One region of the Flaviflagellibacter deserti genome, then DNA from elsewhere that is predicted to be linked to it. Evidence: riboswitches for the same ligand, from Rfam matches in the RefSeq annotation. Region 1 holds a riboswitch; each other region holds the start of a gene.
The links. Region 1 has a riboswitch for thiamine pyrophosphate ahead of thiO (glycine oxidase ThiO). Riboswitches for the same ligand answer to the same signal wherever they lie in the genome.
Positions count from the first base shown of each region.

Region 1 (10,380 bases):
GGCGCTCGGCACCGAGCATTCCTGGGTCGTCCACGGGTCCGATGGCCTGGATGAGATCACCGGTACCGGCCTGAGCCACGCCGCCGAGATCAGGAACGGTCAGGTGACTTTGTTCGACATCGATCCGCGCACGTTCGGCCTCACCTGCTGCACGGCGGAAGACCTCAAGGGCGGCGACGGCATCTATAATGCGGCGGCTCTGCTCGGCGTTCTCGACGGCGTCGACAACGCCTATCGCGATGTCACGGTGCTGAACGCGGCCGCCGGTCTCGTCGTCGGAGGCAAGGCCGAGAACCTCGCGGAGGGCGTGGTGCTGGCCCAGCAGAGCATCGACACCGGTGCCGCTCGGGCGCGGTTGGAGAAGCTGATCGAAGTTTCGAATTCGTGATGGTCTGCCCCTCTCCCTTAGGGAGAGGGCCGGTTCGCCGGCAGGCGAGCGGGTGAGGGGTAAGGCCTATCGACAGCTTTTACCCCTCACCCGGTCACGGCTTCCGCCGTGACTCGACCTCTCCCCTTGGGAGAGGTAATGAACCATCCCATGACCGACATCCTGTCGAAGATCGAAGCCTACAAACGACGCGAAATCGCGGAAGCCAAGTCGACCGTGCCGCTGGTCGAGATTTCGGCTCGGGCGATGCGTGCGCCGCCCGTTCGTGGCTTTGCCGATTCCATCGCAGGGAAGATCGCAGGCGGCCAGACGGCGCTCATCGCCGAGATAAAAAAGGCGAGCCCGTCAAAAGGCCTGATCCGCGCCGACTTCGACCCGCCTGCCCTCGCCCGCGCTTATGAGGCTGGCGGTGCTGCCTGCTTGTCCGTCCTTACCGACGGCCCAAGCTTCCAGGGCGCTCCGGAGTTCCTCACCGCCGCCCGCGCCGCCTGCTCCTTGCCGGCGCTCCGCAAGGATTTCCTCTATGAGCCCTATCAGGTCGCAGAAGCGCGCGCATGGGGTGCCGATTGCATTCTGATCATCCTTGCGGGCGTCACCGATGCCGAAGCTCGTGACCTCGCCAAAGCTGCGAAGGATTGGGGTCTCGATGTCCTCGCCGAGGTGCATAACGAAGCGGAACTCGACCGCGCGCTGGAGCTCGACGCCCGGATGATCGGCATCAACAACCGTGATCTGCGGACCTTCGAGGTCTCGCTCTCGATCACCGAGCGTCTCGCGCCGAAGATTCCGAGCGACCGCATCATCGTCGGAGAGAGCGGCATCTTTACCCCGGCCGACGTCGCCCGCGTTGCCGAGGCCGGCGCTCGCACGATCCTCGTCGGCGAAAGCCTGATGCGCCAGGCGGACGTCGAAGCCGCGACCCGCGCGCTTCTGGCTTCCGCGCACGCCCGCTCCGCCGCCGAGTGATGTCCAGGCTCACCCATATCGCCGAGAGCGGCGAGGCCCACATGGTCGATGTCTCAGACAAGGCCGAGACCGAGCGCGAGGCGCGGGCCGAGGGCCGCGTCGTCATGGCCGCCGAGACGCTCGACCTGATCCTGCGCGGCGACGCCAAGAAGGGCGACGTCATCGGCACAGCCCGCATCGCCGGCATCATGGCCGCCAAGCGCACCTCGGACCTGATCCCGCTCTGCCATCCGCTGATGCTGTCCAAGGTCACGGTCGATATCGAAGCCGATCTCGCTCTTCCCGGCCTGCACGTCACGGCAACCGCCAAGCTCAAGGGCCAGACCGGAGTCGAAATGGAAGCGCTGACGGCCGTCTCCGTCGCCTGCCTCACCATCTACGACATGGCCAAGGCGGTCGATCGCGGCATGCGGATAGAAAACATCCGGGTTCTGGCCAAATCCGGCGGCCGTTCCGGCGACTGGCACGCGGACTGAGCATGAGCCGCCAACCGCTCCTTCCGGTCGCCGAGGCACTGGCACACGTCCTGCGCGGCGCGACTCTCCTCGGCACCGAAGCGGTTCCGCTGACGATGGCAGCCGGACGTACGCTCGCTGAGCCCATCACCGCCCTCCGCACCCAGCCTTCGTTCCCGTCATCCGCGATGGACGGTTACGCCGTTCGCACAGCAGATGCCGTGGAAGGCGCCGAACTCCGTCTGATCGGCGAATCGGCCGCGGGCCATCTGTTCTCCGGAAGGCTTGAGGCGGGCCAGACCGTCCGCATCTTCACCGGCGGCGCGGTGCCGGAAAACGCGGACGCCGTGGTCGCGCAGGAAGATACGGTTCGCGAGGGCGATCGCGTCAGCATCATCATCAATGCGAAGCCCAATCAGCATATCCGCCCGGCGGGTCTTGATTTCCGCGCCGACGATGTCCTGCTGGAGGCAGGCACTCTTCTGACTGCGCGGTCGGTAGCGCTCGTCGCCGCAACTGGACGCTCCGAAATCGTCGTCGCACGTCGCCCGCGTGTCGCCATTCTCGCGACGGGCGATGAACTGGTCGAGCCGGGCGAAGAGCCGCGCGACGGCCAGATCAACGGCTCGAATGGCATCATGCTGGAGAACATGGTCCGGACTGCCGGCGGCGAGCCGATCGAGCTCGGCATCGCACGCGATACGCTGGAGGCGATCCAGGACGCGGCCCGCCACGCACGCGACCTCAATGCGGACGTGATCGTCACGACTGGCGGCGCCTCCGTCGGCGACCATGACCTCGTTCACAAGGCGCTGTCAGCCGAAGGGCTCAAACTCGATTTCTGGCGTGTCGCCCTGCGGCCGGGCCGCCCGATGATGGCGGGCAACATGAACGGCATCCGCATGCTGGGCCTGCCGGGAAACCCGGTCTCGACCCATGTCTGCGCCTTCCTGTTCATGGTGCCGCTGCTGCGCGCTCTGCAGGGGCGCAGGGACGTCCATCACCAATTGGAGTATGCGGTGCTCGGCACGTCACTGGGCGAAAATCAGGGTCGCCAGGATTATATGAGGGGCAAGCTCACCCTGTCGGAAACCGGTGTGGCGACGGCCATGCCGTTCGGCAGGCAGGATTCGTCCATGCTACGCCTGCTCGCCGAGGCCGACTGCCTGATCATGCGGCCTCCGGAAGATGCGCCGCGCTCGAAAGGCGATCCGTGCCGGATCATCCGGCTCGACGAGCACTTGTAGAGAACGCGCGTCCGTATTCACGTACAATTGCAGCCGGATCGTCGGCGCGCATCACCGTGCCCATTACAGCCAGGCCATAGGCGCCCGCCTCGATGCAGGGATGCGCCGAAGTCGGGGTCACGCCGCCGAGCGCAAAGACCGGGATGGCGAACTCCGCCGCCAGACGGATCGTCTCGAGGCCGAGCGCGGGCCCATATCCCGGCTTGCTTTCGGTCGGGAAGATCGGGCTGAGCGTCACGTAATCCGCACCCGCTTCCTTTGCCGACCCGACATCGCCGAGCGAGTGCGCCGAGAGGCCGACCCAAGCCGAGCCGAGCAATTCGCGGGCGGGCCCGATATCCTCGGCCCTCTGTAAGTGGACCCCGTCCGCGCCGATCTCCGCCGCGAGGGCCACATCGGTGCTCACGGAGAGCCTGGACCCGCAGCCTCGCGTGATCTCGCGCAGCCGGAGCGCCATATCGCGCCGCTCGGCAGGGGCGATGTCCTTGTCCCGGAAGAGGATCCAGCCACAACCGCTGCCGCACAACTTCCCCACCACCTCCTCGACCGAGGTTTTCGCCTGGGTCCGGTCAGTGATGATGAGAAGACGCGGCAGCCGGTTCACGAACCGACGAGGCCGAGTTGCGGGCTCGACGGCTCCGCGCGGCCGCGGCGCGGGATACGGCCTGCCAGATAGGCCAGGCGTCCGGCATCAACGGCATGGCCCATCGCCGCCGCCATCCGCACCGGATCGGCCGCCTTGGCGACCGCCGTGTTCAGCAGGACGGCCGATGCGCCGAGTTCCATCGCAATTACCGCGTCGGAAGCAGTGCCAATACCGGCATCGACAACCACCGGAACCGGCGAACGGTTACAGATCAGTTCGATATTCGCCGGATTGGCGACGCCCATGCCCGAGCCGATCAGCGAGCCCATGGGCATCACCGCCGCCGCGCCGAGATCGGCCAGCCGCTGGCAGACCACCGGATCGTCGTTGCAATACGGCAGCACGGTGAAGCCGCGCGAGATCAGTTCCTCGGTCGCCTTCAGCAGTTCCTGAACGTCCGGATAGAGCGTCTCCCGGTCACCGATGACCTCAAGCTTGATCCAGTTCGTCTCGAGCGCCTCGCGGGCAAGCTCGGCCGTCAGGATCGCGTCGCGCGCCGTCTCGCAGCCAGCCGTGTTCGGCAGGAACTTGTAGTCCGACAAAAGCTTGACGGTATCGAAGCCCTGCCCCGCCAGCGAGACGCGGCGGATCGACATCGTCACCATCTCGGCGCGGCTGGCCTGCACGCTGTCGAGCAGCACCTTCTGGTTCGGATAACCGGCCGTGCCGATCCAGAGCCGCGAGCGGAACGTCTCGCCGCCGACGACAAAGGGATCGTCGAAAATGTCGGTGTTCGCCATCTCAGCCTCCCGGCAGCGCGCGGACGATCTCCACGCGATCGCCCTTGGAAAAGGTCACGCGCTCCCATTCGGCGCGGGGCACAACCTGCCCGTTCAGCGCGACCGCGATGCCGCGCCGCGTATGGCCCTCGTCGAGCTCTTCCTTGAGCAGGTCATCGACCGTCGTCGCACCGCATTGGCGCGTCTGGCCGTTGATCGTCAGTTCCATGGTCCTCAAAGTCCTCCGGTCAGCCGGCTGCTGTTCTTGCCGAACCGCTGAAAGGTGAAACCAGTTTCCGGGCCATCCATCCGTCCGTCCAGGATCAGGTGCTCGATCGCCCGCGCGGAAACGGGTGCGAGCAGGATGCCGTTGCGGTGATGGCCGGTCGCGAGCACGAGCCCGTCGATCCCTGCTTCGCCGAAGATCGGCGCATCATCGAGCGAAGTCGGCCGGAAGCCGGCCCATATCTCGTCGATCGCCAGCTCTTCCATGGACGGAAGAACCCTCCGCGCCGCTTCCAGCAGCGCGAAGACGCCGCCGGCGGTGTTGACCTTGTCGAAGCCGCGCTCCTCCACGGTCGCGCCGATGATCAGGCGATTATCTCCCTTCGGCGCCATATGGATCTGCTCGGTCCATATGACGTGGGTCAGCGCCGGCATGCGCGGATCCATCCGCAGCGCCAGCGACTGACCGCGCAGCGGTCGGACCGGCAGGCTGATCTCCGGCACGAGTTCCGGCGACCAGGCTCCGGCGGCCAGCACGACGGTGCCTGCCGAATAGGTCTCGGTCGCGGTCGATAGGCCGGTTATCCGCCCGCCGCTCCGCTCCAGCGAAACGACCGGCGTGTTCTCGAACAGGACGCCACCCGCGCGCTTGAATGCCTCGGCCAGGGCGGCCGCGACCTTCCGGGCGTCGACCTGATGATCCTGCTCGCAGAGGATGGCGCCCGAAACGTTGGGGCGAAGCCCCGGCTCGCGCTCGCGCGCCGACGATCCGGACAGCCATTCGGTGTTCAGGCCGAGCCGCTTCTGCAGATCATGCCGGAAGCGCAACCGGTCGACTTCCTCGCGGCCGAGCGCCACGACCATCGTACCCTCGGCCTTGTAGTCGACCGAAAGCCCGCTCACGTCCTCAAGCTCGCGGGCGAAAGCGGGCCAGAGTTCCTGGCTGGCGAGCGTCAGCGGCAGGAGATCATCCTCGCCGGCCTCGACCTCGGCGGTCGCGGCCAGCATGCCGGTCGCGGCCCGCGTCGCGCCGGACCCGACGACGTCGCGCTCGAACACCGCGACGGAAAGCCCGCGTTTCCGGAGCTTCCAGCCGATCGACAGGCCGATGATGCCGCCGCCGACGATGGCTACGTCGAAGCGGGTACCGGCCATGCGCTCACTCAGATTGATGACCCTGTCCATTCACGCTCCCTTCGCTGGAATGACCCAGATCAGGTTCGTCGGGTTTGATCTCAGCCGCTGAACAGCGGCACCCCGGCGCGGTTCAAGACGACATAATCGCGGCGTTCCCGCCGTGCAAGCCGCCCTTCCACAATCTCCATACTCTACACGCATTTAGCCTGCCGCGCGAACCTGTGGCCATGCGGCATAGCAAATGCAGCTCAGCTGCCAGCGCATTTTCAGGCCGTCAAATTAATCTAACTTATACGGGCAATCCCCTATTCAAGGGTCCGGATTCGTTTTGATTCGCGACCGGGCATCTTTCAACAGGCGCTCGCAGAAAATCGGGCGCCGATGGACCAGATCGAAGTTCTGCAAGGCTGGCTGATCTCACAGGATCTGGTTCTGCGTGGACTGCTCGCCCAGCACGCCCGCGATGTCGGCCCGGATGGCATCAAATGTATCCGCTCGATGCGCTCCGGCATGCTGGCCTCCCTGCAATTGATGCAACGCGACTGCGATGAGAAGAGCGATCGCGTCTGGGCCCATGCGACCGACTTCCTCAACACCCTCTTCGACGAGGTCGAGAAGCGGCTGGAAAGCCTCAGCCGCGCCGAGGCGGCGGAAAAAGGCAGGCAGGCTGACGCGCCATGCGGCGCAAGCCTTCCGGAAATATCGAATCTTTAGCGCAGGGAACCCGATTCCCGTGCGTACAATTCTCATAGACCGGGGTTGGGTATGGATCACCGGAGGATGGGAATGAAAAAGTTTCTCGCAACTGGCATCGCGGCGCTCATGGCGGCCGGCTCGTTCGTAAGCCCCGCCGCGGCGCAATTCGCCGGAAGCGCACCGGCCGCCGTCGCGGCCGCCGAGAAGACGAGCAATGTGACCGAGATCCGCAGCCGGCATGGCGGCGGTCATCGCTGGCACGGCAACCGTCATGGTCGCTGGCACGGCAATCGTGGCGGCCACCGGTATTACGGCTATCGCCACCGCCATTACGGCTATGGCTATCGGGACTATTACGGTCCGGCCTTCGCCGCCGGCATCATCGGCCTGACGGCCGGCGCCATTGCGGCAAATGCAGGCTCCTACGACCGTAATGACGAGTACTGCGCGGCGCGCTTCAGGTCATACGACCCGCGTAGCGGCACTTATCTCGGCTACGACGGTTTCCGGCACGCCTGCCCGTAAGGCGACCCAGACGAACCCCCGCTTCGGCAACGGAGCGGGGGTTTTTATGCCGGAACCGCCGGCGCTTCTTGCGAGACGAGGTCGCGCAATTCCGGCAGGCACGAGCCGCAATTCGTGCCGCATTTCAGCACCCGCCCAAGCGCCGCCGTATCGCCGACCCCATCCCGGATCGCCCGGCGGATCCGCTCCTCGCCGACGCCGAAGCACGAGCAGACGATCCGCCCCTCGGACGGCTGGGGCGTGACCGACCGCGCTCCGAGCAGAACTCGCCGCTCTCCGGCCGTCACAACGCGCCTGTCGGCGAACAATTCCATCAGCCAGACGGGGTCCGGCAGGCCGGCGGGACCACCCACCATCAGGCACTCGGTCATCGCGCCGCCATCGTCCAGCGCCGCCGCGCGGAAAAGACCTCGCTGCCGGTCATGATAGTCGAGAAGCCCGTTCTGGCTCGCCATCAGCGAAAGGCCGAGGACGATCCCTTCTCCCGCCGGCTCCAACCCCGCAAGCCGATACGCATAACCGCCGGGAACGGCCGATCGCGCCCAGTAGCCGAACCCCCTGGGACGGAAGCGCCGGCGTGACAGGAAAAGTCCTTCCCAGCGCGCAGCGAACGGCGCCAGACGCGCCGGGGTATGCTTCAGTTCCGGCTGGCCCGACACCGCGTCGCAGGCCGGATTTGCAACTCGCCCCGGTGAACCATGGGCGGTGACGTCGTCCGTCCAGTGCATCGGCAAAAAGGCCTGACCCTTCGTCTGGTCGGTGGTCACCCGCACGCGCGCCACTGCTCGTCCCCACGCGCTCGATACTTCGGCGAACCCGCCGTCTGCGATCCCCAACGAAATCGCGTCAGCCGGGTTCAGTTCCAGCACCGGTTCGGGAGCCTGCGCCATCAGCCGCGCAACCTCGCCGGTCCGGGTCATCGTGTGCCATTGGTCACGCAGCCTCCCGGTATTGAGGACGACGGGATGCCCCTGCCCCGTCGCGTTCGCCGGAGCCTGCTGACCCACCGCAATGAACCGCGCCCGGCCGTCCGGCGTCGGGAAACGCCTGTCGCAGAACAGTCGCGCGGTTCCAGCCCGTTGGCCCGCCGGCACCGGCCATTGCACCGGTTTCAGCGCCTCGAATTCATGGTCCGTCAGATCGGCGAGGCCGCCGATATCGAAGACCCGCTCACCGTGGTTTTCGAACGCCGATAAAGCCGCGTGCTCGCGAAAGATCGATGCCGCGTTCCGGAAGCCGAATGCCTCGCCGAACCCCATCCGCTGTGCGACATCGCAGACGATCCGCCAATCCGGACGCGTCTCGCCCGGCAGCGGCATGAAAGCCCGCTGGCGCGAAATCCGCCGCTCGCTATTCGTGACCGTACCGTCCTTCTCGCCCCATCCGGCGGCCGGAAACAGCACGTCGGCATGGCGTGCCGTGTCGGTCCCCGGGACGCAATCGGACACGACGAGAAAATCGCAATTGGCCAGCGCCTTCCGCACCTGGTTGCCGTTCGGCATGCTCGCCGCTGGATTGGTCCCCATCACCCACAGCGCCTTGATCCTGCCGTCAGCCAGCGCATCGAACATGTCGACCGCCTTGAGCCCCGACGCGGTCGCGAGCTTCTGTGTTTTCCAGAACCGCTGCACGCGATCCAGATCGGCCGGGTTCTCCAACGTCATATGCGCGGCGAGCTGGTTCGCCAGTCCGCCGACCTCGCGCCCGCCCATCGCATTCGGCTGGCCGGTGAACGAGAACGGGCCCATGCCGGCATGGCCGATCCGGCCGGTCGCCAGATGGCAATTGATGATCGCGTTGACCTTGTCCGTGCCGCGCGACGACTGGTTCACACCCTGCGAATAGACGGTAACCGTGCGCTCGGTTGCGGCGAACAGGTCATAGAACGCGACGAGATCATCGAACGGAACGCCGCATTCCTCGGCGATCGCGTAAAACTCCGGCGCGTCGGACTGCGCCTTGGCCAGCGCATCCTCGAAGCCGTTGGTGTGTTCCGAGACGAAGTCGCGGTCGATCCGGCCGACTCGCGCCAGATGGGCCAACAGTCCGTTGAACAGCAGGACATCGGTCCCCGGCTGGACCGGCAGGAAGAGATCGGCGTCGGCAGCCGTCGCGGTCCGGCGTGGATCGATCGCCACGATCTTCGTCCCACGCCGCGCCCGCGCATCGGTCAGCCGCCGGAACAGGATCGGGTGGCACCAGGCGGCATTCGAGCCGACGAGCACGACAAGATCAGCCTCGTCGAGGTCCTCGTAGCTGCAAGGCACGAGATCCTCGCCGAATGCTCGCCTGTGGCCAGCAACCGAGGAGGCCATGCAGAGCCGGGAATTGGTGTCGATGTTCCCCGAGCCGATGAAGCCTTTCATCAGCTTGTTGGCGACGTAATAGTCCTCGGTCAGGAGCTGGCCCGAGACATAGAAGGCGACCGAATCCGGCCCGTGCTTTTCGACCGCCTCGGCGAAGCGGCGCGCGGTCAGGTCGAGTGCCTCGTCCCAGCTCGCACGCCGTCCGCCGACCATCGGATGCAGCAGGCGGTTTTCCAGTCCCAGCGTCTCGCCAAGTGCCGAGCCCTTGGCACAGACGCGGCCGAAATTGGTCGGATGTTCGGGATCGCCCGGCGTCATGGGCGCCGGCCCGCCCAGGACCCCGCATCCCGTACCGCAATAAGGGCACGTGGTACGAACCGGCTCGTGATCGGCGGAATGCGCGGTCATGGACGAGACGACGCCTCTGAGGCCAGGCATTTATAAGTCGTCGTCCTCCGGCTAGACCGGAGGACCCGTGCGACGCTGCTGATGGATGCTCCGGTCAAGCCGGAGCATGACGGCGGAGAAAGAAAAACACCCACCTCAATACACATCGGCCTGGTACCGATGCGCCGCCTTCAACGCGGCGACATAGGTCTTAGCCGCCACCGCATCGCAACCACGGTGCTCCTCGACGATCGCATGCAGCGCCCGGTCGACATCGGCCGCCATGCGCTTGGCGTCGCCGCAGATGTAGAAATGCGCGCCACGCTCAAGCCATTGATAGAGCTCGGCGCCCTCTTCGCGCATCCGGTCCTGTACATACACCTTCCTGTCGCCGTCGCGCGACCAGGCGAGCGACAGCTTCGTCAGCGCTCCGGCCGTCTGGAGACCCGCCAATTCCTCCTCGTAGAAGAAGTCGTTGTCTCGCCGCTGATGGCCGAAGAACAGCCACGCACCGCCGGTCGCCGAAGTCGCCAGCCGATCCTGGAGGAATGCGCGGAACGGGGCGATGCCGGTGCCGGGCCCGACCATGATGATCGGCACGCTGCCGTCCGCCGGCAGAGCAAACCCGTGCGCCTTCTGTACATACACCGGGAGTTTTGCTCCCTCGCCGATACGTCCAGCGA
Region 1 covers NZ_JBHSJF010000006.1:625,033-635,412, reverse strand. Annotated here, with positions in the region: gene trpD (anthranilate phosphoribosyltransferase) at 1-388, shown strand, start outside; gene trpC (indole-3-glycerol phosphate synthase TrpC) at 539-1,354, shown strand; gene moaC (cyclic pyranopterin monophosphate synthase MoaC) at 1,354-1,830, shown strand; gene ACFPFW_RS10055 (molybdopterin molybdotransferase MoeA) at 1,833-3,056, shown strand; gene ACFPFW_RS10050 (thiamine phosphate synthase) at 3,031-3,660, opposite strand; gene thiG (thiazole synthase) at 3,657-4,442, opposite strand; gene thiS (sulfur carrier protein ThiS) at 4,444-4,650, opposite strand; gene thiO (glycine oxidase ThiO) at 4,656-5,831, opposite strand; TPP riboswitch at 5,821-5,916, opposite strand; gene ACFPFW_RS10030 (hypothetical protein) at 6,165-6,497, shown strand; gene ACFPFW_RS10025 (BA14K family protein) at 6,570-7,004, shown strand; gene ACFPFW_RS10020 (nitrate reductase) at 7,049-9,748, opposite strand; gene ACFPFW_RS10015 (sulfite reductase subunit alpha) at 9,854-10,380, opposite strand, start outside.

Region 2 (10,380 bases), on a different contig from region 1:
GCGCGCATTCTGGTGGGCGACCGACTCAACCCGCCCACCCATGATCCATTACAAGAAACGCCTTCAGATCCTGGCAATCTGCCTGTCGGCCCTTGCCGGCTATGTCGATGCGCTCGGCTTCCTGAAGCTCGGCGGATTCTTCGTTTCGTTCATGTCCGGCAATTCGACCCGGATGTCGGTCGGGCTGATGGAGCGGGCCTCCGACGCCGCGGTGGCCGGCGCGCTCATTTCGACTTTCGTGATTGGCGTGGTGTTCGGCTCGTTCGTCAGCCACGCAGCGGGCCGGCATCGCCGTCCGGCCGTGCTCGGGCTCGTCGCGCTGCTCCTCGGCTGCGGCGCGATGCTTGACCATCTGGCGCCCGCCTATCTCGCCGTCGGCGCGGTGGTGCTGGCGATGGGCGCCGAAAACGCCGTCTTCCAGCGCGACGGCGAGGTCTCGATCGGGCTGACCTACATGACCGGTACCCTGGTCAAGTTCGGGCAGAGGCTGACCGGGGCATTCCTGGGCGGGCACCGCCTCGCCTGGCTGCCGTATCTCTTGCTCTGGATCGGGCTGATCTCCGGGGCGGCCGCCGGAGCGGCGGTCTATCCGATCTACGGCTTCGCCGCGCTGTGGTTCGGCGCGGGTGTCGCGGCCACGTTGGCGGTTGTGACGATCTTCCTCCACGTCGAGGATTGAGCGGCCGCTTTCCGGGGCGGCGCAGCCGAGCCCGGAATCCATAACCCCTGTGTGGATGATCGAACCGGGGCGCTGCGGCGTATGGGTCCCGGGCTCCGCTTCGCGGCCCCGGGACACGGGAGCGCACGAATTCGGCTTCCGTCCCTGAAAGCTCTCACGTCTCAAACAGCATTTCCCCTGGAGGGATGCGCGGGACGTCGGGAGATCGACCTCTCCCAAGGCGGTCTGGCCTGATTGTGAAAAGGGCCAAACCAATTGTTTTGCTCACCTCGGGAGGACGCTCTCGCGACGTCCCGCGCACGGTGTTTGAGGCTTGCTGCGTGCAGCCCCCGGAGGCTTAACTTTCTGGCCTCCGCTGGTCGGTGCCTCTCTCCCCCGGACGGTCGGGTCCGTCCTGCAGGGAAAGTCCGAAGCGCACCCGCGTGACGGGAGTCCATCCCGTCGGGACCGCATGCCTTGGGCCTCCGGATCTCGGTCGCGAACCTCGACCCGGCCACCGCACTCCCGATCCACCACAACGACGCCTCGCGATGACGCCCTCCGTGACCGGAAGCGGGGAATATGTGGCATGGATTAGGAATAAAGTCAAGATCAGCGTGTGGCGATGAAGCCGGCGCGTTCCTCGTCGGGCACCGAGTTCGTCAACCGCAAGGGTTGGGTCTCGCGCTCGACCGGCGGCAAGGACAAGGCGGCGTCTTCAGCATACGCTTGAGAACCGAATCCCGCCGATCAGCACCTTTGAGTCATCGGACATGTCTAAGACCCACGATCCTGGTGATGACAGAGTCATATGGGTGCACGAACTCAGTCTATGGCAGCAAGTTCAAATCGGGCTGGGCGAATACTGGATCGCCTTCTCCAATTTGGAGGGCACGCTGATTTCAACGACAGCGGCGCTGATGGGAATGAAGCACTCGGCCCTGGCTTACATCCTTCGCGACGTGCAATTCCAAGCCCGTCTTACGCTCTTTAGGCGGTCAGTGAGCGCAGCCGTTCCAGATGAAGGCTTTCGCAAGCGGGCCATAGCACTTGCCAATCGCGCAGGCACGGCGGCTGAATTTCGAAATCGGGTCGCGCACGCTTCATTCATCCATCACGGCGAGCTTGGAATAACGATGGTGAAGGACGGAGAGCATCCGTTCCAACCTCTCGCAGGCGGTGAGGCGATCAACTACGAAACCTTCGCACAAAAATCCCGCGCCGCGGATCTCCTATCGTCCGAATTTTCCTCATGGCTCCGAGAATGGAATGCCAACAGCTGATGCCCAACCCGCTTTCTCGAATGCGTCCTAACGCGAACCTAGTCATATCAGCCGACGTGCTGAATGACCGGCCACAGCTTGCGGCGTTGATGCTAGCCTGCATCTCCGCTTGGGCGCACCTGGAATCCTATCTCATAGGCGCTGTGGTCGATTGGATCGGAGAAGACGCAGAGGAAGCGGTCTACGCACTGGTCAACGCCAGAAGCTCGAAGGCTCAAAAAGAACTGATTCTGGAGCGGTGCCGAAAGGTTCTCGCCGCAGACCAACTTGAGATACTGGAGGCGATCATTGAAGCATCCGACGCGACCGCCAAGAGCCGCAATCGCCTAGCCCATTGGGTGCCTGCGATCTGTCCAGAACTTCCAGACCACATTCTCCTCTGCGATCCCAAAGCGTCGTGGCGGATCGGGTGATATCCGGCGAGAAGTTGAGGAACCTGACCAATCCGGCCTATTCGAACGAAGCCATCTCTGAACTCGCAGAAAAGGCCCGCGAAGTTCTCAGCGCCGGGATTCTCGTTTTCTCGGAGAAGGATTTCTCCGTATTGTCAGACGAGATTTGGACGCTCAATCGCGCGACTGAAGAGCTTCGTTCGCTCGTTTCGAATGCTCCGTGGCGAGACGAGTCACGTCACTGGCTAGAGCACGAGTCTTTAATTCAGAGAAGTATATCACGTCTGAGATCGCGTCGGAGCAGTGCTCCTGCGTGACCTCGTAGACGACATTCCAAAGATCATCCTCCGAAATGTGGATCATCGGAGAGACAGGCTTAGGAACCACCGCGTCGTACGTGCGCGCCGCAGTGATGCCAGCCCAATCGGTGCTGGCCATCGATTCGGGCGAGGGGTCGCTGCGAAGGAGCCGCGAGGTCTATCCCCTCACCCCGCTCGGCCTGCCGGCCGAGTCGGCCCTCTCCCATTGGGAGAGGGCGGGGCGCCTCAGCTCAGCGCCTTGTTGCTTTCCTTCACCGCGTCTTCCGCGACATAAACCTCGCCGCCCATGGCCATGAACTTCTCGCTCATTTCCGCCATGCCGGACTCGGCCTTGGCCAGGTCCATCTGCGGGTCGTTGAGCGAGGCGGCGTAGTCGCGGACGTCCTGCGTGATCTTCATCGAGCAGAATTTCGGGCCGCACATCGAGCAGAAATGCGCGACCTTGTGGGCGTCCTTCGGCAGCGTCTCGTCGTGGAATTCGCGTGCGGTGGTCGGGTCGAGGCCGATGTTGAACTGGTCTTCCCAGCGGAAATCGAACCTTGCCTTCGACAGCGCGTCGTCGCGGAGCTGTGCGGCCGGATGACCCTTGGCGAGGTCGGCGGCGTGGGCGGCGATTTTGTAGGTGATCACGCCGGTCTTCACGTCGTTCTTGTCCGGCAGGCCGAGATGTTCCTTCGGCGTGACGTAGCAGAGCATGGCGCAGCCGAACCAGCCGATCATCGCGGCCCCGATGCCCGAGGTGATGTGGTCGTAGCCCGGCGCGATGTCGGTCGTGAGCGGTCCGAGCGTGTAGAAGGGGGCTTCGCCGCACTCCTTGAGCTGCTTGTCCATGTTGATCTTGATCTTGTGCATCGGCACGTGGCCGGGGCCCTCGATCATGACCTGGCAGCCCTTCTGCCAGGCGATCTGCGTCAGCTCGCCGAGGGTCTCCAGCTCCGCGAACTGGGCGCGGTCGTTGGCGTCGTAGATCGAGCCGGGACGCAGGCCGTCGCCGAGCGAGAACGAGACGTCGTAGCGGCGCATCAGGTCGCAGATCTCGTCGAAGCGCTCGTAGAGGAAGCTCTCCTTGTGATGGGCGAGGCACCACTTGGCCATGATCGAGCCGCCGCGCGAGACGATGCCGGTCATGCGGTTGGCGGTCAGCGGCACGTAGGGCAGGCGGACGCCGGCATGGATGGTGAAGTAGTCGACGCCCTGCTCGCACTGCTCGATCAGAGTGTCCTTGTAGACCTCCCAGTCGAGCTTGACCGGGTCGCCGCCGACCTTCTCCAGCGCCTGGTAGATCGGCACCGTGCCGACCGGGACCGGGGCGTTGCGGATGATCCAGTCGCGGGTGTTGTGGATGTTCCTGCCCGTTGACAGGTCCATGATCGTGTCGGCGCCCCAGCGGATCGCCCAGACCAGCTTCTCGACTTCCTCGGCGACCGACGACGAGACGGCGGAATTGCCGATGTTCGCGTTGATTTTCACTAGGAAGTTGCGGCCGATGATCATCGGCTCGAGTTCGGCGTGGTTGATGTTCGACGGGATGATGGCGCGGCCGCGGGCGATCTCGTCGCGGACGAATTCCGGCGTGATGTGCTCGGGCAGCGAGGTGCCGAAGCTTTCGCCGTCGGCCAGCGCGGAGGCGGCGCGATCCAGCACCTCCCTGCGGCCGAGGTTCTCGCGCTCGGCGACGTAGATCATCTCCTTGGTGATGATGCCGGCGCGGGCGAATTCGTATTGCGTGATCGGCGCGTCGCCGACGCCGCGCAGCGGCTGGTGGGCGATCGGGAAGGCCTGGGCGAGGTGGCTGCCCGAGACATTGCCGTTGTCTTCCGGCTTGATGATGCGGCCGTCATAGCTCTCGACGCCGCCGCGCTCCTTGACCCATTCGACGCGCCGGCGCGGCAGGCCGGCTTCGAGATCGACCTTGTAGTCGGGGTCGGTATAGGGGCCGGACGTGTCGTAGACGCGGAGCTTCGGCTCGTCGGGGGAGGTGAGCGTGATCTCGCGGATCGGCACCTTCACGTCCGCGGCGTGGGCGCTCGTCACATAGATCTTCTCGGACGCGGGCATCGGCCCGGTGGTGACGCCGGCCTCGATGAAGTCGTTGGGAGAGAATGGCTTGTTCACGAAGGATCTCCTCGTTCGCACAAAGGGAGATCCGGCGATGGAGGAGGATGTGCGGGTGGAGGAATCTCACCTTGGCCCGCGTGCCCGTCCCTTCGCCGGCATGACCCGGATCAGGTTCAAAGGGTCACCGCGCTGCCTGACGGCCGTCGGTCTCTCAGTCCCTTCGCGGGACTCCCCTCGGTTTGTGACGACGATTCTTTAGAGCATTTCCGAGCTGGGTCAACCGTCTAAAGTCCGTTCAAATCCAGTTGATCGGGCACCTGCCACCATAAGCCTGCCGCCTTCGGGACCCTATTTAGTGCTTGGAAGGACAACCATTCCGGCTGCCCCGAACACATCAAAGAGGTCCTTCGATGTGCGACTATAGCCTCGAATCTGTTGCGTCCCGCCCGGCCAAAGTCGGCGACAAGCTGGTCTCCACCAGCTTTCCCGGCACCACCACACGCGGCTTTTCGGCCGTCGGTGAACCCAATATGGCCGTCTGCCTTCTCCCAGGCACCGAAATAGCCTTCGACAAGGAGATAGAATGTGAGGGAGCGCTCGGATTCCTAGCGACGCGCAAACTCGGTCAGACGCTCGCCCGCTTCCGTCACATAAACGAAGGCCATCCGCATATGCATCATGATGCGCTGGAGGTGCCGGACGGCAGGATGGTGCTTCTGACGCTCCTGCGCCACGGCCAGTACGCGACCGTGCTGCAGCTGCCGGCGGACTCCGCCGCCGACACGCATGATGAGAAGAAGCAAGAGTCCGAAGAGGAGCGGCGCTCCTATCTGGACTATCTCACCATCGACTGAGGCGCTGCCAAGCCGGGTTTGCCCGGCTTGGCACACACCCGGAGTATCAGTCCACCTTGGCGCCGGAGGCCTTCACGATCGGCGCCCATTTGGCGAGTTCGGCCTCGACGTGCTTCTGGAGTTCCTCAGGCGTCGAGCCGACGGTCGTCGCCGAAAATTCCGCGAGCTTCGCCTTGACCTTGGGATCCGCGATCGCCTTGTTGGCGGCGTCGTTCAGCCTGGCGACGACATCGGCCGGCGTCTTGGCCGGGGCGAACAGCGCGTTCCAGGTATAGGTCTCGTAGCCCGGCAGCGTCTCGGCGATCGCCGGCATGTCCGGGAACACCGCCGAGCGTTCTTTCGTGGTGACGCCGAGACCCTTCAGCTTGCCGTCCTTGATGTGCTGGGTGGAGGAGGGGAGGTTGTCGAACATGATCGGCACCTGGCCGCCGAGCACGTCGATCAGAGCCGGGCCCGCGCCCTTGTAGGGAACGTGGACGATGTCGACGCCGGCCAGTGACTTGAAGAGCTCGCCCGACAGATGCAGCGGCGTGCCGTTGCCCGACGAGGCATAGGAGTACTTGCCGGGCTCCTTCTTCACGAGATCGATCAGTTCCTTGACGTTGTTCGCCGGAACCGACGGGTGGACGACGAGGACGTTGGGGACAGTGACGAGGAGCGAGATCGGCGCGAAGTCCTTCGCGGCGTCGTACGGCATCTTCGTATAGAGCGCCGGGTTGAGTGCATGGGTCGCGACCGTGCCCATGAGGATCGTGTAGCCGTCGGGCTCAGCCTTCGCGACCGCGGCCGAGCCGATATTGCCGCCGGCGCCGCCGCGATTGTCGACCACGACCTGCTGGCCGAGGAGCGTGCTCATCTTCTCCGCCACGAGGCGGCCTACGAGATCGGTCGACCCGCCGGCCGGGAACGGGATGATCAGCGTGATCGCGCGCGTCGGGAAAGTCTGCGCCTCGGCGGGTATGGCGAGCAGTGATGCAATGGCGGCAAGGCCCGCTGCGAGCAGGCCGCGTGTCGTCTTCATGAGCATTTTCTCCCTGTGGCGGCATGGACTTGCCGCTCTGGACGAAAGTTTGGGGCCGAACGCCCAAACTTCCAAGGGGCTTGATGTTGCGTCCTGCTTGCGTGCTGAAAAGTGTAACATTATAACATAACGTATGTCGCCGACGCCGGTCCCTCATACGCATGCCCATCGCCATGACCATTCGCATGGTCACGCCCACACACATCGCGTGGCTGTGAAGCCGCCCTTTTCGCTACTGCGCCTGTCGGCGGTGCAACGGATCGGCGCCGCCGCCGTGCTCGTTTTGCTCCTCTGGAGCGCAGTTTTCTGGGCGGCGGCCTGATGAGCGCCGCAATCCGTTTCGACGACGTCACGCTCGGCTATGACCGTCATCCGGCGGTGCATCATCTCTCGGGTGAAATCGCCGCGGGCAGCCTGACCGCGATCGTCGGCCCGAATGGGGCCGGCAAGTCGACGCTGCTCAAGGGCATCGTCGGGACGCTGTCGCCTCTCGGCGGCCGGATAGACCTCGGCGGCTCGGCGAAAGGCCGCGTCGCCTATCTTCCGCAGGCGGCGGATATCGACCGCACCTTTCCGCTCTCTGTTTTCGATCTCGTCTCGATGGGTTTGTGGACCCGCTCCGGCCTGTTCGGCGGCATCGGCCGCAAGGACAAGGAAACGATCGCCGAGGCGATCGCTGCGGTGGGGCTGACCGGTTTCGAGACGCGCCCGATCGGCACGCTCTCCGGCGGCCAGATGCAGCGCGCCCTGTTCGCGCGGCTTCTCTTGCAGGACGCTCCCATTATTCTCCTCGACGAGCCGTTCACGGCCATCGATGCGCGCACTACGGCCGACCTGATCGACGTGGTCGAGCGCTGGCACAAGGAGAAGCGCACGGTGGTCGCTGTGCTGCACGATCTGGAAACCGTGCGCAGGCATTTCCCGCAGTCGCTGCTGCTGGCCCGGTCTCCGGTCGCCTGGGGCGATACGGCGGAGGCGCTGAGCGCCGAGAACCTGTTCACGGCACGGAGGATGATCGAGGCTTTCGATCCGCATGCGACCTCGTGCGAGCGGAAGGTCGCGTGATGGTCGATATACTCAATGGCCTCATCCTGAGCCGAACCGCGGAGCGGTTCGTGTCGAAGGATGGCGAGTTCGGAGCTTGGGTCGGTCCTTCGACACGGCCCTGCGGGCCGGCTCAGGATGAGGATCGAGGATGATCTACGACTTCCTCATCGCGCCCTTCGCGGAATTCGACTTCATGAAGCGCGCTTTGGTCGGCTCGCTGGCTCTGGCGCTGGGCTCCGGGCCGATCGGCGTGTTCCTGATGCTTCGCCGGCTCAGCCTGACGGGCGATGCGATGGCACATGCGATCCTGCCTGGCGCCGCGGTGGGTTATCTGATCGCCGGGCTGTCGCTGCCGGCCATGACCATCGGCGGCATGGTGGCCGGCGTCACCGTCGCCTTCCTCTCCGGTCTCGTCTCGCGCTTCACCGCGCTGAAGGAAGACGCCTCGCTCGCGACCTTTTATCTGCTGTCGCTCGCGCTCGGCGTGGTTCTTGTCTCCGCGCGGGGCTCGAACGTCGATCTGCTGCATGTGCTGTTCGGCACGGTGCTGGCGCTGGACGATGCGGCTCTGTTCCTGATCGCGGGCATCGCGACCGTGAGCGTGCTGACGCTCGCCGCGATCTACCGGCCGCTCGTGCTTGAATGCGTCGATCCGGGCTTCCTGCGCTCTGTCTCGAATGCCGGCGCGCCGGTCCACATGGTTTTCCTCGCGCTCGTCGTGATGAACCTCGTCGGCGGCTTCCATGCCCTCGGCACGCTGCTCGCCGTCGGCCTGATGATGCTGCCAGCCGCCGCCGCGCGGATGTGGACGCAGGACGTCACCGTCATGCTGATCCTGTCCGCCATCGGCGGCGCGGTGTCCGGCTATATCGGCCTTCTCGTTTCCTATCATTGGTCGCTGCCGGCGGGCCCGGCCATCATCCTGTCCGCGGGCGGGCTTTATCTCGCATCGCTGGCTTTCGGCGCGCAGGGCGGTTTCGTTCAGCGCCTCGTGCCGGTCCGTCACCTCGAAGCCTGAATAAGTTCGGTTTCGCAAAGGGGGTTCATCATGCGTATTGTATGTAACGTTATAACATTGCTGGCTATCGGCGCTGGTCTCGCGCTGTCGGCTCCGGCCCACGCGCAGGACAAGCTCGCAACGGTCGCGAGTTTCTCGATCCTCGGCGATTTCGTGAAGAATGTCGGCGGCGACCGCATCGCGGTAACGACCCTCGTCGGCCCGAACGGCGACGCGCATGTCTACGAGCCGACGCCCGCTGATGCGAAGGCGCTCAACACGGCGAAGGTCGTCTTCATCAACGGGCTCGGTTTCGAGGGATGGATGGACCGTCTCGTTCGGGCGTCCGGCTCGAAGGCCACGGTCGTCACCGCGAGCCAGGGCGTGACCCCGATCGCCTTCGCCGGCGAGGAAGAGGACGACCACGCCAAGGGCAAGAAGCACGCGCATGAGGAACACGAGCACGGCCAGGACCCGCATGCCTTTCAGTCGATCGCGAACGTCAAGCTCTATGTTGGGAATATCCGTGATGCCCTGATCGCCGCCGATCCGGCGGGCAAGGACGTCTACGAGGCCAATGCCACGGCTTACACGGCCAAGCTGGACGCGCTCGACGGCGAGGTGAAAGCCGCAATCCAGGCGATCCCGGAGGGACAGCGCAAGATCATCACCTCACACGACGCTTTCGGCTATTTCGGCAAGGCCTACGGCTTCGCCTTCATCGCGCCGCAGGACATTTCGACGGAGTCAGAGGCTTCAGCGAAAGACGTCGCCAGGCTGATCAGGCAGATCAAGGCTGACAAGGTCAAAGCTGTGTTCGTCGAGAACATCACCGACCGGCGGCTGATCGACCGGATCGCCAAGGAAACCGGCGCCGTGGTAGGCGGCGAACTGTACTCGGACGCTCTGTCGCCCCCGGACGGGCCGGCTGCCACTTACATCGACATGTTCCATCACAATATAAAGACGTTGAGCGCGGCGCTTTCGAGCTGACGCTCAACGAACACAACCTCATCCTGAGCCGGCTGCCTTGGCAGCCGTGTCGAAGGATGGACCCGGGCTCGGTGCTTGCGGCCATCCTTCGATACGAGCGCTTCGCGCTCGGCTCAGGATGAGGCGCCACACAGGGTTACCTCATGTCCGACAAGATCCCCGTTACCGTGCTCACCGGCTATCTCGGCGCCGGCAAGACGACGCTCCTCAATCGCATCCTCTCGGAGGAGCACGGCAAGCGCTACGCGGTCATCGTCAACGAATTCGGCGAGATCGGCATCGACAACGAACTCGTCGTCGGCGCGGACGAGGAAGTCTTCGAAATGAACAATGGCTGCATCTGCTGCACGGTGCGCGGAGACCTGATCCGCATCATCGAGGGGCTGATGAAGCGAAAGGGCAAGTTCGACGCGATCATCGTCGAGACGACGGGCCTCGCCGATCCGGCTCCGGTGGCGCAGACCTTCTTCGTCGACGAGGAAGTGCAGGACAATGCCCGCCTCGATGCGGTGGTGACCGTCGCCGACGCCAAATGGCTGACCGAGCGACTCAAAGACGCCCCCGAGGCTAAGAACCAGATCGCCTTCGCCGACGTCATCCTGCTCAACAAGACCGACCTCGTGAATGAGGCGGAGCTCGAGGAGGTCGAGGCGCGCATCCGCGGACTGAACCCATATGCGCGCATCATCCGCACGGTGAAGAGCCAGGTTCCGCTCAACGAAGTTCTCGATCGCGGTGCGTTCGATCTCGATCGCAT
Region 2 covers NZ_JBHSJF010000002.1:54,680-65,059, forward strand. Annotated here, with positions in the region: gene ACFPFW_RS02400 (hypothetical protein) at 1-1, shown strand, start outside; gene ACFPFW_RS02405 (YoaK family protein) at 41-679, shown strand; gene ACFPFW_RS02410 (hypothetical protein) at 1,432-1,941, shown strand; gene ACFPFW_RS02415 (hypothetical protein) at 1,941-2,354, shown strand; gene thiC (phosphomethylpyrimidine synthase ThiC) at 2,879-4,711, opposite strand; TPP riboswitch at 4,839-4,956, opposite strand; gene ACFPFW_RS02425 (hypothetical protein) at 5,122-5,565, shown strand; gene ACFPFW_RS02430 (Bug family tripartite tricarboxylate transporter substrate binding protein) at 5,612-6,586, opposite strand; gene aztA (zinc ABC transporter ATP-binding protein AztA) at 6,908-7,651, shown strand; gene ACFPFW_RS02440 (metal ABC transporter permease) at 7,782-8,651, shown strand; gene ACFPFW_RS02445 (metal ABC transporter substrate-binding protein) at 8,682-9,623, shown strand; gene ACFPFW_RS02450 (CobW family GTP-binding protein) at 9,767-10,380, shown strand, end outside.
Region 2: another riboswitch for thiamine pyrophosphate. It lies ahead of thiC (phosphomethylpyrimidine synthase ThiC); the one in region 1 lies ahead of thiO (glycine oxidase ThiO).

Region 3 (10,380 bases), 110 kb from region 1:
CGCTCTTGGCGACGCGCCACTGGCTGTCCATCACTGTGACGTCGTCCAGCGACATCTTCTTGTGCTCAGCCGTCGAGGCCTTGATCGCGGCAAGAAGCTTCGGGTCCTTCGACCACTTCGCGAGAAAGTCCTTGGCGTACTTCTCTACGGCCGGCCCAGGCATTTCTTCTTTCTTGTCCTGAGCGAAAGCCGCACCGGTGCCCATCGCCAGCGACAAAGCTACCAGCGAAGCAAAATGCATTTTCTTCATTGTAGGCGTTTCCCCTGTTTTATTTGAAGGATCTTGCTGATCCTTCTATCGGGGAACCTAGCACAAACTCCCGGTGCGAAATCAAGGGCTTCGTCGGCACCGGGAGTTGTGGATGTTAGCGCCGCATGGCCAATGCTTTAGGCGGCTCGCGGGGCGGTGTGGTCCAGGTGGCGCGAGCGATCCTTCATCGCCGCTCTCGCTGCCCGCTGCGCCTCGTCGGCGGTCTTGAAGATCTGACCGTCAATGCAGAACACACCCGGTTCCGCTGCGTGGAACCGGTAATTCGTGCCATCGCTCTCGCGAGCAACGAGACCAACCGCACGCCCCTCGACCTCGATCAGGTAAACGTCCGACATGTGGTACTCCGTACTTGGCCGATTCCCCTGCCTAGAGACCATGCCTAGACGGTTTCGATGACAAGGGTTTGGCCGCGCATACAACGGGTCCGGGGCCGCAAAGTTCCACTGAAAATTCATCCTTTCGACGGATGCTTCCGAAAGCCGGAACGTCGCTCTCAATCAATTGATTCCAGAGGTTTATCTCGCCTCCGATGCTGACCGGAATCTTGCTCAAGATTTGCTCGGCCTTCGCCTTCACTGTGATGGCGGCGCTGATCCGCATGATCGGCGACGACGTGCCCACAGGAGAGATCGTCTTCTTTCGAAGCGCGCTCGCGCTCGTGCCGATTCTGGTCTGGTTCGGGTTGCACGGAGAGATCCGTTCGGCGGTGCGAACGGCGTCGATCGGCGGGCATCTGATCCGTACCACTGTCGGTGCTGCGGCCATGTTCTGCATGTTCGCCGGCCTGGCCCGCCTGTCGCTGCCGGACTCGACCATGCTGACCTATGCCTCGCCGCTGATGGTGGTCGGCCTGGCCGCTGTCATCCTCCGCGAACCTCTGCATCTGGCCCGGCTGTTCGCGGTGCTGATTGGCCTCGTCGGCGTCGGCGTGATGCTCTGGCCGCATCTGGCCAATGGCGATCTGGTCGCCTCGCTGAGCGTCGGCTCAACCGGTGCCAACCGGACCTCCGAGGGTTTCCTGTTCGCGTTGGCCGGCGCCTTCTTCACCGCCTGCGCGATGGTTCAGGTGCGCCGCCTCGTCCAGAGCGAGGCCACGGCGGCGATCGTCTTCTATTTCTCGAGCTTTTCGGCGCTGTTTGCCCTGTTCACGCTGCCATGGGGCTGGGTCGTTCCCGACATGAAAACGATGGCGATCCTCGTTACGATCGGCTTTCTCGGCGGCGTCGGGCAGATCCTGCTGACGCAGGGATATCGCTATGCCGAAGCCTCGGTGATCGCTCCGTTCGAATACACGACCCTGATCTGGTCGCTCGGCATCGGCTGGTTCGCGTTCGGCGACCTGCCGGACCTGTTCGCGCTGTTCGGCGGGCTGATCGTCATCGGCTCGGGCATGATCGTCATCGCTCACGAACGCCGCCGCGGCATCGAACGGGCAAAAGCGCGCGAGGCCGAGGCGCCGCCGGGCTAGCAGTGGTGGGGCGGGCCGCTTGCGTCCCGAGAGGTCGCGCTATATGTGACGCCGCAATCTCCTTGGGGTGCGCTCTGCGCTGAGAGGCCTGTGTAACAGGCCAACCCACGAACCTGATCCGGGTCATGCCGGCGGAGGAAAGCGGGATGGCCCAGACGGCGTCCACCATACCGATTGCGCTCACGATTGCCGGCACCGATCCTTCGGGCGGCGCGGGAATCCAGGCCGATCTCAAGACCTTCTCGGCGCTCGGCGCCTATGGCGCGACGGTGATCACCGCGCTGGTCGCCCAGAACACGATGGGCGTACGTTCGATCCACGACGTGCCACCGCAATTCATCGCCGAACAGATGGCGTCGGTATTCGACGATCTCGATGTGAAGGCGGTGAAGATCGGCATGCTGTCGCGGCCCGAGGTCATCGAGACGGTGGCAGCCGGGCTCGAGCGCTACAATTCCGGGACGGTCGTTCTCGACCCTGTGATGGTGGCGGCGTCGGGCGACCGGCTGCTCGTTCCAGAAGCGGTCGAAGCGCTACGAACCGTCCTGATCCCTAAGGCCCTGATCATCACTCCGAACATCCCGGAGGCGGCGGCTCTGCTCGATGCGCCGCTCGCCGAGAACGAGGCGGACATGATCGCCCAGGCGGAGACCTTGTTGGACCTGGGCTGTCGCGCGGTTCTGGTGAAGGGCGGCCACGGGCTCGGTCCGCAGAGCGTCGACATCCTGCTCAGCGACGAGGGCTTGAGTCGGTTCCCGGCCCGGCGAATCTCGACACAGAACACGCACGGTACCGGTTGTACCCTGTCGTCCGCGATCTGCGCGGAACTGGCGAAAGGCCGTTCGCTGACCGAATCGGTCTCTGCCGCGAAGGCCTATATCAGCGCCGCAATCGAGGCCTCCGACCTGCTTTCAGTGGGCAAAGGGCACGGCCCCGTTCACCATTTCCACGCTCTTTGGCGCTGAATCACAGAAAACCGACGTCAAACTCATAACTGTCACAATCCTGCGCAGTAAGCATGATTGATGGCTGCCATGACTACTGCACGACTCCAGCCCCGCCGGGTACGGACGCTGTTCATTTCAGACGTCCATCTTGGAACCAAAGGTTGTCAGGCAGACCTGCTGCTTGATTTCCTGAGGGTCCACGACGCCGACACCATCTACCTCGTCGGTGACATCGTCGACGGGTGGCGGCTTCAACAGAGCTGGTACTGGCCGCAAAAGCATAACGACGTGGTGCAGAAGCTGCTTCGCAAGGGACGCGCCGGTGCCCGGATGATCTACATCCCCGGCAACCACGACGAGTTCCTTCGCGATTACTACGGCTCGCACTTCGGCGGCATCGAGGTCGCCGAGACCGCGATTCACGAGGCGGTGGACGGCACGCGCTATCTCGTCATCCACGGCGACATTTTCGACATGGTCGTTCGCCACGCCCGCTGGCTCGCGCTGCTCGGCGACTGGGCCTATGTCACCGCGCTGACGATCAACACCTACATCAACATGATCCGCCGTCGCCTCGGCCTGCGCTATTGGTCGCTGTCGGCCTGGGCGAAGCTGAAGGTGAAGAACGCCGTCAACTTCATCGGCGAATTCGAAGACGCGCTCTCCGGTGAGGCGCTGCGGCAGGGCGCGCAGGGCGTGATCTGTGGGCATATCCATCATGCGGCGATGCGCGATATGCCGAGCGGCATCCGGTACGTGAATACGGGCGACTGGGTTGAAAGCTGCACCGCCGTTGCCGAAAACTATGACGGCACGTTCGAGATCATCCGGTGGAATCGCTCGCTCCGTCTGATTCAGGAAGACGCCGCTGCCGAGCTGGAAACGGCGGCAGGGACCCAGACAGCGGCGGCGTGACCGAGCGCCGCCAGCAGGACGCACCATGAGAATCCTGATCGTCACGGACGCCTGGCATCCCCAGGTGAACGGCGTGGTGCGTACTCTGGAGCGGGTGGCCGACGAGGTGCGGGCGATGGGACACGACGTCCTGTTCCTGACGCCGGATATGTTCCGGACCATTCCTATGCCGACCTATCCGGAAATCCGCCTGGCGATGACGCCGCCGGGAGCCGTGGCGGTACGCATCAAGAAATTCGCCCCGGACCATCTGCATATCGCGACAGAAGGGCCGCTAGGACAGGCGGCGCGGCGTGCCTGCCTGAACCGCAGGTGGAGCTTCACGACGAGCTATCACACCCGCTTCCCGGAATATCTGCGCGCGCGCCTGCCGGTGCCGGAAAGCTGGAGCTACGCTTTCCTGCGTCGCTTCCACAATGCGGGACGGGGGACACTGGTCGCGACGCGTTCGCTGGCGCGTGAACTGGAGGGGCGGGGCTTCAACAAGGTCCGTCTTTGGACGCGCGGCGTGGACTCAGAGATGTTCCGGCCGCGCGAGAAGCGGGTGCTCGATCTGCCGGGGCCGATCTTCCTGTCGGTTGGTCGCGTCGCGGTGGAGAAGAACCTCGAAGCTTTCCTGTCGCTGGACCTGCCCGGTACCAAGGTGGTGGTCGGCGAGGGACCGGCGCTGGACATGCTGAAGACGCGCTATCCCGCCGCCGTTTTCCTGGGCAAGAAGACCGGCGAGGAACTAGCTGAGATCTTCTCGTCGGCAGATGTCTTCGTGTTCCCGAGCCTCACCGACACCTTCGGCATCGTTATCCTGGAGGCGCTCGCGAGCGGGGTGCCGGTAGCGGCCTACCCCGTGACGGGACCGATCGACGTGCTGCACGGAACCAAGGCGGGAGCGCTCGATCATGATCTCAGGGTTGCGGCGCTCGCTGCGCTGGAGCTGAAGCGCGAAGACGCGCGAGCCCTTGCCCTTGAACACAGCTGGCAGGAATGCGCCCGCATCTTCATCCGCGAAATGGAGATGGCGAAAGAGGGACCGCAGGCCGAAACAGCGCCCCAGACGGCCTAGGCGAAATAGACCGATTTCAGTTCGAAGCTCATCGCGTCGATATCGGCCGGGTCCACCGGCGGCGGCGAGGAGCCGGACGGGAGCGGGGTGATCTCGGCCTCGGCAAGGGGCGGCGCGGCGGCCTCGATCAGTCGGCTTTCCGGAGCGATGAAAGACACATTCGCCGGTTCTTCGGCGACGGGATCCGGCTCCGAGGCGATGGCCTGAACCGGCACGGCCTCGGCCCGGACCGCCTCAATCGAGACGGCGGGAACGGAGTTGGGCGCGAGTTCTGCCGCTATCGAAGGCGCTTCGATCTCCGCGATATCTGCCGTCGCGATGTGCGCGAGTTCGGTGCGCGCGGGAGCGGGGTTGGCATCGACAGCGATCAGTTCGGCGTCGGCCACCGTTTGCGCGGGCCCCGTATCGCCAGGCACAGGCCCCCAGACGATGTCGTCGAACCATTCGGGCTCTCCGACGTCGAACGATATGACGGGCGCGGGCTCCGGTCCCTCTTGAGAGGCGACCGCGGCCGGAGGCACTTCGACGACTTCGGGCAACGCTGCGACAGGAATGGGAGGCGCAGGCGGTTCGGCCGGTTTTTGGACGGCGACATGTTGCGGCGCCGGCGGAGGCGCTTCCACGGAGGCCAGCGGAATAGAGGCGGCAGCGGGTTCCGATGCGGCGGCGACCGGGGAGTGGGCGGGAGGCTCCGCTGGTGGTTGAGCCGTGATCGGCTCCGGCCGCAACTGTGGCGCGGCGAGGGTTGGCGCCTGTTCTTGAGCCGCCAGAGCTGCAAGCACCGGGTTTGTCTCTACGGGCGAGGGCAGCGCGAGAGGCGCCGGGGGCGCGGGGCGGAGGGCCATCAGCCGCTCGATGCGCTCGATCGCATCAAGTAGCAGTGCGGTGTCGGCGTTGCGGTTGCGACGCGCGAATTCGGCGAGGAACCAGCGGCCGCGCGCCGTGTCCATCACGGCGGCCTCGATGGCCTCATAATCCTCGTCTGGCATGGGCGGGCGCCGCTCCATCCGCTCTACCAACCTCCAGGCGGTCGCCGCCGCCGAATCGTGGGAATCTTCCTGGAGAATTAAGCTCAAACCTCAGACGCCCAATCAACAAGGAGTTGAACCTACCCCCATAACTGCCGTGCGGGCGGATGGACGAGCGAGCCGTCATAGACCAGCCCCTGCGGCCGGTCGCGGGCGAGGAGGAGGGGGCCATCGAGATCGACGTAGCGGGCGAACGGCGTGAGCATCAGCGCGGGCGCCATCGCGAGCGAGGTGCCGACCATGCAGCCGACCATGATCTCGAAGCCGAGATCCTGTGCCGCTCTGGCCATTTCCAGCGCCTCGGTGAGGCCTCCGGTCTTGTCGAGCTTGATGTTGACGGCGTTGTAACGGTTTCGCAGGTCCTTCAATCCGTCGCGGGTATGGACGCTTTCGTCGGCGCAGATGGTGACCGGACGGTCGATGCCGATGAGCGCCTCGTCCGCCGAGGCGGGCAGGGGCTGCTCGATCAGCGTGACGCCGACATCCGCGCAGGCACGGATGTTTTCGTTCAGGTTCTCAGGTGACCAGCCCTCATTGGCATCGACGATGAGCTCCGAGTCCGGCGCCCCGGCGCGGACCGCCCTGATACGCTCCTCGTCGCCGGCTTTGCCGAGCTTCACCTTGAGCAGGGGCCGCGCCGAAGCCGCCTCGGCCGCCGCGCGCATGGCATCCGGTTCGTTCACGCTGAGCGTGTATGCGGTGACGGCCGCCGTCGGCGCCTTGATGCCGGCGATGTCCCAGATGCGCCTGCCGGAGCGTTTGGAGGCCAGGTCCCAGAGCGCGCAATCGAGCGCGTTACGGGCGGCGCCGGGTGGCAGAACCGACTGGAGATCGCTGGTTTCGATGCCGTCGCTCACGCGCGCCGCCATCTTTTCGACCGCCTTCGCAACGTCTTCGACCGTCTCCCCGTACCGGGCATAGGGGACGCATTCGCCGAAGCCCGAAACCTTGCCATCGTCGATCTCGGCGACGACGACGACTGCTTCGGTCTTGGCTCCGCGAGCGATCGTGAAGCGTCCGGCGATCGGCCAGTGCTCGATCCTGACAACCAGCTCCCGGCTCATCGCGTCCTCCACCGTTCTTGTCTTTCCGAGCTGCCCTCTCTCAGGTAGAAGCCTTCGGGTCAATCCACCGCAGGACGGAAATCCTTGAGCACAGCGGCAATCGGGCCGGGTCTTGTGTCGTCCTCGCTGGGGCAGGCGCACAGATTGCGTCTTTCCGGCGAATGGACGGCGACCCACGCCGACGACCTGGAGGAACTGGTCGAGGAAACGGCGAAGCAACTCGCTGGCCGGCAGGTCGCGCTCGATCTCGAACAGGTATCGCGGGTCGATACGGTTGGCGCGTTGCTGCTCGACCGTCTGCGTCGGATGATCGTCGCCAGCGGCGGGGTGAGCGTTATCGAGGGCGGACGGCCGGAGCAACGCATCCTGATCGATGCGGTGGCTACCGACACGCCGCGCGAAAGTGTGCCACCGGCGAAGAAGGGCAGCGCCGCGCTGATGCTTGTCGCCGATATCGGCCGCGGCGTCATCAATGCCGGCAATGACCTCAAGGCGTGGATGTCGTTCCTCGGCGCGATCGTGGTGACGCTCGGCCGGGTGATCGTGCATCCCTCGAAGTTCCGGTTCACGAGCTTCGTCCATCATCTCGAACTGGTTGGACTGCGCGCGGTGCCGATCATCTGCCTGATCTCGTTCCTGGTCGGCGCGATCGTCTCGCAGCAGAGCATTTTCCAGCTTCGATATTTCGGCGCGACGATCTTCGTCGTCGACCTCATCGGCATCCTCGCTCTGCGCGAACTTGGCGTGCTCCTGACGGCGATCATGCTGGCTGGTCGCTCCGGCTCCGCCTTCACCGCCGAGATCGGCTCAATGAAGATGCGCGAGGAGATCGACGCGATCCGCGTCATGGCGCTCGACGATATCGAGGTGCTGATCCTGCCGCGTATGCTGGCGCTGATCATCTCCTTGACATTGCTCGCTTTTCTCGCGGAGATCGCGGCATTGGCCGGCGGCTGCGTGGTCGCGTTGGTCTATGGCGGGATCAGCCTCGATGTCTTCCTCGCCCGTCTGCACGAGACTTTGACCATGGATTCCTTCCTGGTCGGCATGATCAAGGCGCCGTTCATGGGGCTTGTGATCGGCCTGATTGCGACCATCGAGGGCATGAAAGTCGAGGGTTCGGCGGAGTCGCTCGGCATCCGCACGACAGCCTCCGTCGTGAAGTCGATCTTCATGGTGATCGTGCTCGACGGCATTTTCGCCATCTTCTTCGCTGCAATCGGTCTGTGACGATGGCACTGACCGAAGAATACTACCTCCCACACTCGGAACCCGTGCCCGGCCGGGAAGCGATCATCCGCGTCCGCGATCTCGCGGCGGGTTTCGGAGAGCGGCTGATCGTCGACGGGCTCAATCTCGATGTCTGGCGGGGCGAAATCCTCGGCGTTGTAGGTGCATCGGGCACCGGCAAATCGGTGCTGACCCGCACGATCATCGGACTCGTCCCGAAGAGGCGCGGCACGGTCGAGGTGTTCGGCGTCGATCTCGACAGGGCTTCGCTGAAGGAAGGTCTGGCGGTGGAACGGCGCTGGGGCGTGCTGTTCCAGCAGGGCGCGCTGTTCTCGTCGCTGACCGTGAAGCAGAACATCCAGGTGCCGCTCCGCGAGCACACCAATTTCTCGCCGCGTCTCCTCGAAGAGATCGCGATGCTGAAGCTCGAACTTGTCGGCCTGAAGCCGCGGGCCGCCGATCTCTACCCGTCGGAGCTTTCCGGCGGCATGATCAAGCGTGCGGCCCTGGCGCGAGCCCTGGCCCTCGACCCCGAACTGATCTTCCTGGACGAGCCGACCTCCGGTCTCGATCCGATCGGCGCGCAGGACTTCGACGACCTGATCCTGACGCTGAGGCGAACTTTGGGGCTCACCGTTTTCATGGTAACCCATGACCTCGACAGCCTTTCGCGCGCCTGCGACCGGATCGCGGCGCTGGGTGAGAAGAAGGTGCTCGCGGAAGGACCGTTCTCCGAAATGCGGAAGGCCACTCATCCGTGGCTGAAGGACTATTTCCAAGGACCGCGTGCGCGGGCCGCGCAGGGATTGAGCTGATCGATGGAAACGCGCGCAAATCACGTCCTGATCGGCTTCTTCACGCTCGCGGTGCTCGTCGGTGCGTTCGGGTTCGTCTGGTGGTTCGGCGGCAATTCTTCGAGCGACCGGACATCCTATCGCGTGGTGTTCGAGGGCTCGGTATCCGGCCTGACGCGGGGCTCAGCCGTGCTGTTCAACGGCCTGACGGTGGGCGAGGTGACGGAAATCCAGTTCTCGTCGAGCGAGCCGGGCAAGATCTACACGAGGATCGCGGTCGACCCGGGCGTTCCGGTGCGGACGGACACCAAGGCGCGGCTGGAGTCGCAGGGCCTTACCGGCGTGTCCTCCGTGATGCTGGAGGGCGGCAAGAACGATGCCCCGGTGCTGGCGGCGTCGATTGCGGGCGACCTCCCTACGATCGTTGCGGAGCCGGGCGGCTATGCCAGCGTGATGGAAGGCGCCCGCAAGATCATGGAACGCGCCGACGGCATCCTCAATCAGGTGCAGAAGGTGGTCGAGACCAATACGGGCCCGATCAACCAGTCGATTGCCAACGTCCAGAAATTCACCGACGCGCTGGCCAAGAACTCGGACGGCATCGACGACTTCCTGGCCGCGACCGGCGAGATGGCGAAGGCGGTTTCGGCCGTCGCCGGGCCGTTGCAGGAACTGACGCTCGATGCGCGTCAGATCGTGAAAGCGGTCGACCCGCAGAAGGTCGCCAATATCGTCGGCAGTGCGGAGAAGTTCGCGATCGAACTCGGCGCGGTGGGTCCGAAGCTGGGCGTGGTGCTTGACCAGGCCGGCGACGTGACGACGAACCTGATCGCCGCCAGCGACAAGCTCAATACGACTCTCACCGGCATCCAGTCGGTGGTCGCCGCGGTCGATCCGGAAAAGATCAGGAAGGTCGTCGATAACGCGACCTTGTTTTCCGAGACCCTGGCCCGCAACGGGCCGTCGGTCGACGAGATCGTCTCCGATGCCCGCGAACTGTCCGATCGCCTGAACAAGGCCTCCGTCCGCGTCGACGGCATCCTCCAGCGCGCCGATTCGCTCCTTGGCGAAGGTCAGAACGCGGGCGTGTTCGATGAAGTGCGCGAAGCTGCGAAGTCGATCCGGATCCTTTCCGACAATCTCGACAAGCGCACAGCGTCGCTTTCCGGTGACATTACGAAGTTTACTGGCACCGGACTGCGCGATCTGAGTGGACTTATCGCGAATGGTCGGGAAACTCTCGCCGGGGTGGACCGTGTGGTGCGCGAACTTGAACGAAATCCCCAACGGTTCCTGTTTGGTGGCGGCGGTGTTTCGGACTACTCTCCGCGCCGCTGATGCCGGCCGGATCGGGGAAGGCTATCGGGCCAGGGCTGGAGAACGTCAGAGTGCTGCCGACACAAAGTGAGCTTGGTTCCGCGCGACGTGTGCTCGCCGTCGCATCGATCGCCCTCGCCCTGGGTGGTTGTCTTGCGGAGCGTCCCAACGCGACATTCGATCTTGCCGCCGCGCAGGGATTCCAGGGCAGGGCGGCGTCCGGCAAGGGCGTCCTCGTCGTCGCCGAGCCGACCGCGATCCAGACGATCGATTCCCAGAGCATGGT
Region 3 covers NZ_JBHSJF010000006.1:514,507-524,886, forward strand. Annotated here, with positions in the region: gene ACFPFW_RS09470 (hypothetical protein) at 1-250, opposite strand, end outside; gene ACFPFW_RS09475 (hypothetical protein) at 388-606, opposite strand; gene ACFPFW_RS09480 (DMT family transporter) at 801-1,739, shown strand; TPP riboswitch at 1,793-1,896, shown strand; gene thiD (bifunctional hydroxymethylpyrimidine kinase/phosphomethylpyrimidine kinase) at 1,886-2,704, shown strand; gene ACFPFW_RS09490 (UDP-2,3-diacylglucosamine diphosphatase) at 2,774-3,601, shown strand; gene ACFPFW_RS09495 (glycosyltransferase family 4 protein) at 3,627-4,661, shown strand; gene ACFPFW_RS09500 (hypothetical protein) at 4,658-5,650, opposite strand; gene dgcA (N-acetyl-D-Glu racemase DgcA) at 5,770-6,753, opposite strand; gene ACFPFW_RS09510 (ABC transporter permease) at 6,838-7,983, shown strand; gene ACFPFW_RS09515 (ABC transporter ATP-binding protein) at 7,986-8,798, shown strand; gene ACFPFW_RS09520 (MCE family protein) at 8,802-10,115, shown strand; gene ACFPFW_RS09525 (ABC-type transport auxiliary lipoprotein family protein) at 10,166-10,380, shown strand, end outside.
Region 3: another riboswitch for thiamine pyrophosphate. It lies ahead of thiD (bifunctional hydroxymethylpyrimidine kinase/phosphomethylpyrimidine kinase); the one in region 1 lies ahead of thiO (glycine oxidase ThiO).